2 regions of the Marinomonas primoryensis genome follow, and region 2 is predicted to be linked to the other one. Evidence: riboswitches for the same ligand, from Rfam matches in the RefSeq annotation. Region 2 holds a riboswitch; the other holds the start of a gene.
What was found. A riboswitch is a leader RNA that binds a small molecule or an ion and turns the genes downstream of it on or off. The one in region 2 is predicted to bind thiamine pyrophosphate.
Positions count from the first base shown of each region.

Region 1 (3,905 bases), 1.9 Mb from region 2:
ACGCTACCGGAATAGCGATCAACAGACTAACACCACTGCTCAGCAAGGCCTGCCACAAGGAAAAACGTACCACACGCCACAAGTAGGGCTCGTATAAATACTCAGACCAGCTACTGATGTCACTATAACGCAAAAGAGCCGCCAAACTGGCCGCTCCCATTAATAAGAAAAAAACCACTCCCAGTAACGCCGGAAGTAGGCCTTTAATAGCACGAAAAGAAAGCAATCGAACCTAGCTTATCGTGTCGTGGCATTCAGCCACTCATTCACCCAAGCCTTACGATTTTTAGCCACATCGCTCGCTGGCAAAGTAAGTACCTTAGTGGGTTGTAATGCACTATCAAACGCTGCCGGCAACGCTTCATTTAACTTAACAACAGGCAACATCCAGTTACCCGTCGCCACCGTTGATTGAAATCCAGGCTGCAGAATAAACTGCATAAAACGTTTTGCCAGCTCAGGATTAGGTGCACTTTTCATCATGGCCGCCACTTCAATTTGTGGATAAAGACCTTCACTGGCCTGCGCCGCTTTATACTTAGTGACACCTTCCGCGACGATATGATAAGCCGGAGATGTGGTGTAACTCAGCACAACATCCGCTTCACCTTTCAAGAACAAACCATAAGCATCAGACCAGCTTTTCGTCACAGTAACGGTATGACTTGCCAACCGCCCCCACGCATCTGCAGCGCCATCACCGTAAACCGATTTTACCCACAACAACAACCCCAAACCCGGCGTGCTGGTTCTAGGGTCTTGATAAATCACTCGTAGATTTTGATTATCAACAATTTCTTTAAGGCTTGTGGGGGGATTTTTTAATGTTTCAGAGTTATAAATAAAGGCAAAATTGCCCTGATCAAATGGTACAAACACCTTATCCTTCCAACCACCAGCAATGGTCACAGCAGAAGTATTAACATTATGCTCAGCAAGCAAGCCACTCTTTTTCGCCGCTTCCATTAAATTCAGATCTAGACCTAGCAACACATCAGCCTGAGAAGACTTCCCTTCAAATTGAGCTCTAGACAAAATACCAACAGAAGAATCGAGTGCCACGAAATTCAGTTCACAGCCGCACTCTTTCTCAAAGTTGGCTTTTATTTTTGGGCCTGGGCCCCAGTCAGAGGCAAAAGCGTCATACGTATAAACATTAAGCGTTTCTGCCGCCAACGTAGCAGAAGAAAACGCCACGCCTAAGGTTGCACTTAAAGTCATTAAAGACGTGGTGAGAAGTGTACTAAAGGAAAGTTTTTTCAAGGTGTCGCTCCTAACAATAAGTGAGCGGCGTACAGGGAAATGGCAAGGTACGCTTATCAAGAGTACTGTTTTCAATCTACGATATTACTGTAGCGAAACTTGCTATCTCGATTCCTACGCCAGCATAATCTGGATCAGGTTCGGTGGGTTAGCGATTAATTCGCTTCTCAGCTTCTGTCTTCTTAATGTAAGACAAAGCACCCCATGAGATAATGTGCGTGCATTGTAAAGAGTCCCTCAGCGGAAGTCTATTTCCGCAAGAACCCGTGTCACTGCGCCTTGATTCTTCTCAGCAAAACGCAACGCTATTTGCCCTAGCCGATATCGCTGAGAAGATTGACCAGCAAGAGTAACGACAGCACTTTGTAAGTGCGCTTCATCCTCACACCGCACGGCGCCATTCACCTGCAACAGTTGATTAGTGATATCTAAGAAATTAAAGGTATGAGGCCCAACAATAATCGCTTTACCCAGTAGCGCAGGCTCAATGGGGTTATGACCACCGCGCTTAATCAAGCTCCCACCGACAAAAGCGACATCGCAAGCTTGATAATAATTCATCATTTCACCCATAGAATCCCCAATCACCACATCAAAATCACACCATTGATCTGGTGGAGTTTGACTGCGTAGCGCAATCCGCTCAAAAGACTGCTTCGCCAAAACATAAACCGCATCAAAGCGCTCAGGATGACGAGGAACCAAGATTAATAAAGCATCTGGATACTTTTGCAAAAGCACTTTATGTATACGCAATAACATGTCATCTTCGCCATGATGAGTACTTCCCCCCATCCAGACAAAACGCGAACCAAGCTGCCGACGCCAATTAGCCTGCAAAACCTCAGGAGCAACCGCGAGGTCAAATTTAATACTTCCGGTAACCAATACTTTTTTTGCACCAAGCGCCTCAAAACGATCAGCATCCGCTTGCGCATGAGCTAAAAAGCTATCAGGTAATTTAAATAAAGGGCGAGAAACAAGAGAGAATTTTTGATAACGCTGAAAGGAACGATCGCTCAAGCGCGCATTCACGACATCGATACGCAAACCACACTGCTTAGCGTGTTTTAATAAATTAGGCCAAAGCTCTGTTTCAACAATCAATAGATGCTTACAATCAAGTTTTTTCAGCGCCCTGCTAACACTGCTACTCCAGTCCATCGGCAAATATCTATGCTCAGCAAAAGGAAACTCTTTGACTACCTGCTCTGCGCCTGTTGGCGTCATGGTGGTAATTAAAAGACGACGCGCTGGAAATTTTTCTCGCCATTGAAGTACCAGAGGCCGAGCCGCAAGAACTTCTCCGACTGAGGCACAGTGAATCCAAAGGTCAGCCTTAACCGCAGGCCAAAAGCCCAAGGCTTCTTGCGCCCGATAATGTACATACGTTTTTTTAAATCGCCGAATTTTTAATAAAATTAATGGCGTAAATAAAACCAATAGAGCTTGATACAGCCACATAATTAAGCCGGCGTTTCGCTAAATTGTTGATTATGAAGTTGTGCATAAGCTCCGTTCATCGCCAACAACTCACTGTGTGAACCTAGCTCAATAATCTCACCATGATCAACGACAGCAATGATGTCGGCATTTTCTATGGTTGATAAGCGGTGGGCAATAGCAATAGTTGTTCGATTAGTCATTAAACCATCCAATGCGACCTGAATGGCTCGCTCTGATTCAGTATCCAAGGCGGACGTTGCTTCGTCCAAAATTAAAATAGGCGCATTTTTTAAAATGGCTCTCGCAATGGCAATGCGCTGACGCTGCCCACCCGATAAAAGTACACCATTTTCACCAACCATGGTGTCTAGTCCATGCTCAAGTTCTTGAATAAAATCCCAAGCATTCGCTGCTTTAGCCGCTTCAATAACCTCTGTTTCACTGGTGTTACGCAAAAAACCGTATGCGATATTGTCGCGAATTGAACCATTAAAGAGCACAACCTGTTGATTTACCAAGGCGATATTAGAGCGCAACTCTGTCAGTTTATAATCATTGAGGAAAACACCATCAATGTTTAATTGACCATCGTCAAAGTCGTAAAAACGAGGTATCAAATTTGCCATAGTGGATTTACCACTACCAGAGCGCCCAACCAATGCTAAGGTTTTCCCAGCTGGTAAGGACAAAGTGATATTTTTCAGCGCCAATTTATCCGCACCGGGATATTTAAATGACATCGAACGCCACTCAATATTTCCTTTCAAACGCGTCGCTGGTGTTTGCCCCTTATCCACCTCTTCCGGTAAATCTAAGAAGTCAAAAATACTGTAAGACGCTGCAATGCCTTTTTGCAAAATACTGTTCACATCGGTTAATTGGCGAATAGGTTTACCCAACATCCCTGCCGCAGTAAGGAAGGCAATAAAGTCGCCAGGAGACATATGCGAACTAATCGTTGGGCTCAAAGCAAACCATATTAAAATGGCCATCATTATTGCTAAAATAAATTGAACAATAGGAATATTTAGTGATTTAGTCATTTCCATTTTTAGCTGGGAACGACGATTTTCACTGGCCGCGCCACGAAATCGCTCGATTTCATATTCACTGCCACCAAATATTTTAACAACTTCGTGCCCTTTAATGGCTTCAGAAGCGACATCTGTAACGCCACCCATCGCATTTTGAATTCG
Region 1 covers NZ_CP054301.1:881,524-885,428, reverse strand. The annotation lists gene thiP (thiamine/thiamine pyrophosphate ABC transporter permease) at 1-226, opposite strand, end outside; gene thiB (thiamine ABC transporter substrate binding subunit) at 238-1,263, opposite strand; TPP riboswitch at 1,357-1,478, opposite strand; gene MP3633_RS04045 (3-deoxy-D-manno-octulosonic acid transferase) at 1,501-2,727, opposite strand; gene msbA (lipid A export permease/ATP-binding protein MsbA) at 2,730-3,905, opposite strand, start outside.
Region 1: it holds a riboswitch for thiamine pyrophosphate, as region 2 does, so the genes downstream of both, thiB (thiamine ABC transporter substrate binding subunit) here and thiD (bifunctional hydroxymethylpyrimidine kinase/phosphomethylpyrimidine kinase) in region 2, are expected to answer to the same signal.

Region 2 (3,905 bases):
GTTGATACTGGAGTTTTGTTGTGATTGAAGTGAATAGCTCTGTTTTTTGGCGAGGAACCTTAGCTTTAGTGATCGGTTCTTTTATGGTCTTTGCCAACGTGTACGTCACTCAGCCCTTGTTGCCCATGATAGCGAACGAATTTTCGATTAGCCCGCTTCAGGCCAGTGCCAGCTTTACGATAACGACGTTGACCTTAGGGATATCGTTACTCTTCTATGGGCCGATATCGGACGCCTTGGGCCGAAAAGGCATCATGGTGATGACCATGGTGGGCATTACGTTAACGACCTTTTGTTTGTCCTTAGTACAAAGCTATGAGTCTCTACTGGCATTGCGAGCTTTGCAGGGATTCTTCTTGGCGGGTTTACCTGCTATTGCGGTGGCGTACTTGGGGGATGAATACACGCCAGAAGCCTTAATGGTCGCCGTCGGTTTATACATTAGTGGCAACACGTTAGGTGGCATTGGAGGTCGTCTTATTGGTGGCTTTGTTGGTGAGTGGTTAGGACGTTCTGCAACGTTTGGCGTGATGAGCGCTATTAGTCTTGTTTGTTTGTTGGCTTTTTTCTTTTTATTGCCTAAATCACAACACTTTGAACCCAAGCCTTTACGAGTCGGTCATATCCTGATGAATATGAAGGATCATCTACAGAATCGCCGTTTGCTAACCTGCTATTTGATTGGTGGGTTTAGCTTCTTTATTTTTATAAATCAATACAGCTATGTAACCTTCGTATTGGAAGCGGCACCTTATAACTTAACGGCAAAATACGTCGGCTTGCTGTTTCTAACGTATTTGTCTGGCACCTTGGGGTCGGCTATATCGGGGAAGCTTGCGAAACGTTGGAGCCAGCCTAATATAATCGTATTAGGCACCTGCATCTTTATGTTTGGTTCCTTAGTGACACTGGGTGGTTCTTTAATGGCCATTATTATCGGCTTGCTCATTAATAGTTTTGGCTTCTTTTTAGGCCATTCGACGGCCAGTAGCTATGTAAGTCGAAACGCGAAACACGCCAAAGCCAGTGCGTCTTCTTTGTATTTGGTATTTTATTATTTAGGCGCCAGTCTTGGCGGTTTTTACCTCGACCCGTTTTGGCAAGCCGATGGTTGGGCTGGTGTCATCATGGGATCTTGGTTGGTATTGAGCGTGGTTGCGCTTGCTGGTGTGAGCTTGATCAAAGACAACAAGCGTACGGTGCAAATTACGGCGACAAGTTAGCATCATCATAACGCCTTACTGTCTGGTTCTTTGTCCGACTTCAATTATCCTTTGTTGCGCTTTCGATGAATCTTGTTAGTATTGCCGCCTATAGTCGGGGGGCCGTTAAGGCTGAGATTGCACATTTGCAGACCCGTTGAACCTGATTCAGTTAATACTGGCGTAGGGAACTATACATCTTGTTATTGATGATTGGTGATCCTACTCCTATCTTAATGTAACTCGATCTAGTTCCAGAACGCCCGTTCTTGGAGCTTTATATGTCGAGTGATACAACAACCCCTTCTGCTCATGTGTCTAAAAGTACAGCTAACCTTGTTTCTACGCCCATTGTTTTGACAATTGCTGGTTCTGACAGTGGCGGCGGAGCAGGCATTCAAGCTGATATTAAAGCCATGTCTGCAACAGGAAGTTACGCTTGTTCGGTGATTACTGCGATTACCGCTCAAAATACACTCGGCGTTTCTGCCATTTTTCCTATTCCTCTTGAACACATTGAAAAACAGCTCGATGTGGTATTTTCTGATCTGAATGTCATCGCGGTCAAAGTAGGGATGTTGGCAGATTGCGACACAATCAAATTAGTTACGGCAAAGCTCAAGCAATATCGCCCTAAATTTCTAGTCGTTGATCCTGTTATGGTTGCGACCAGTGGGGATCTTTTGCTAAAAATGACGTCCATAAATACACTCAAATCCGAATTACTTCCTTTGGCTGATCTCATTACCCCCAACCTTCCAGAGGCCGCCGCATTAACGGGCTCTCTTGTTCCAACAGATATCGCATCCATGACGCTAATGGTCGACAAACTGCGCCAGTTGAAAATGAAAACCGTGCTGTTGAAAGGTGGGCATCTGGAAGAAGACGAAAACAGTACCGATTTTCTAATCTTTGCCGATCGCCTTGAGGTCTTAACCTCCCCACGTATTCATACTCGAAACACACATGGCACAGGTTGTACATTATCTTCAGCGATTGCCTCGTATTTGGCGCAAGGTAATGACTTATTGCACGCGGTTCAGTTAGGCAAAAAATACATTACTCAAGCAATAGAGCACGCAGATGAATTGCAAATAGGTCGTGGTCACGGACCGGTAAACCATTTTTTTAATGGCCACGCCAATGTCCGCTAATTTGGCGACTTTTTCAGTCCCAAAATCTTCGATTAAGATAACGATAACTCAAGGTTATCTACGGTATCTTGATAGTACGACGCCTACGTTAAACCATCTTAATATGACCATTCCAGCAGGGCAGTGGACATGTGTTTTGGGGCGTAGTGGTTGTGGAAAAACCTCGTTTTTGCGTTATCTTGCCGGCCTGCTTGATCAACAAATAGAGTGGTCTGGCGAGTTACAAATTGAGCCTGCGAATTGTGCGTTAAAAGATCAAATTGCTTATATGGCGCAGCAAGATTTATTGATGCCGTGGTTGTCGGTATTAGACAACGTCTTGTTAAGTTCTAAATTCGGAGCTCGGGGAGACTCCGTTGCTCATGATCAAAAAGTACAAGCATTGGCTTTGTTGGGAAAAGTCGGGCTTGCCGATCATGCTAATCGTTTACCTCAACAGTTATCGGGTGGCATGCGTCAACGCGTCGCCTTGGCAAGAACCCTGATGCAGAACAAACCAGTCGTGTTAATGGATGAACCATTTTCTGCATTGGATGCGGTGACGCGCTATCGATTGCAAGATCTAGCTTGCACCCTACTGCAAGACAAAACCGTTGTTTTAATTACCCATGACCCACAAGAGGCGATTCGCCTTGCTCACCATATCTACATCATGCAAGGAAATCCCAGCACGACGGCGTTCTTAACGACGCTTGAGTCTTCTACACCACGCACATTCGATGCCGAGGGTGCACAACTTCAGCAGCGAATTATGGCGTGTTTAGAGCATGATCATGGTGATCAATGTGGGGATGAAAATGAGCGATAAATTTCGTATTACGGCTAAGCCACATCAAAAAGAAAATAGGAATGCGAGTCTGCATTCTGCGCTCCGTATTGTGGTGAGCTTTGTCGTTATTTTGGGGTTGTGGCAAGCCGTCGTGGTTGTCTTTGCTATGCCTACGTTTATTTTACCGGCACCTTTAGACGTCTTCGAAAAGCTACTGCAACGACGAGAGGTTCTTTTTAAACATACGCTGGTGACGGGGGCAGAAATAGTACTCGGCTTATTTTTAGGTCTGTTTATGGGACTGTTTTTTGCCTTACAAATGTTGTTGTTTAAGCCGATAAAACGCTGGTTACTACCTATTTTAATTGCCAGTCAGGCGATTCCTGTTTTTGCCATTGCGCCACTGTTGATGATCTGGTTGGGCTATGGGATTGCCTCCAAAATTGTGATGGCCGCGATCATCATCTTCTTCCCTGTTACTACCTGTTGCTACGACGGTTTGCGTAATACGCCGTTGGGTTATCTCGACCTTGTCAAAACCATGGGGGCTACAAAGTGGCAGAGACTCCGTCATATTCAATTCCCCGCGTCTTTACCCACGCTGGCGTCTGGAATTCGTGTCGCCGTGGTGATTGCGCCTATAGGCGCAGTAGCAGGGGAATGGGTGGGTTCTAGCGAAGGCTTGGGTTATCTAATGTTGCAAGCCAATGCCCGGATGATGATCGATGAGATGTTCGCGGCGTTGCTTATTTTATCTTTACTGTCCGTCTCACTTTATTT
Region 2 covers NZ_CP054301.1:2,820,860-2,824,764, reverse strand. The annotation lists gene MP3633_RS13080 (MFS transporter) at 21-1,223, shown strand; TPP riboswitch at 1,309-1,409, shown strand; gene thiD (bifunctional hydroxymethylpyrimidine kinase/phosphomethylpyrimidine kinase) at 1,484-2,356, shown strand; gene MP3633_RS13070 (ABC transporter ATP-binding protein) at 2,346-3,164, shown strand; gene MP3633_RS13065 (ABC transporter permease) at 3,154-3,905, shown strand, end outside.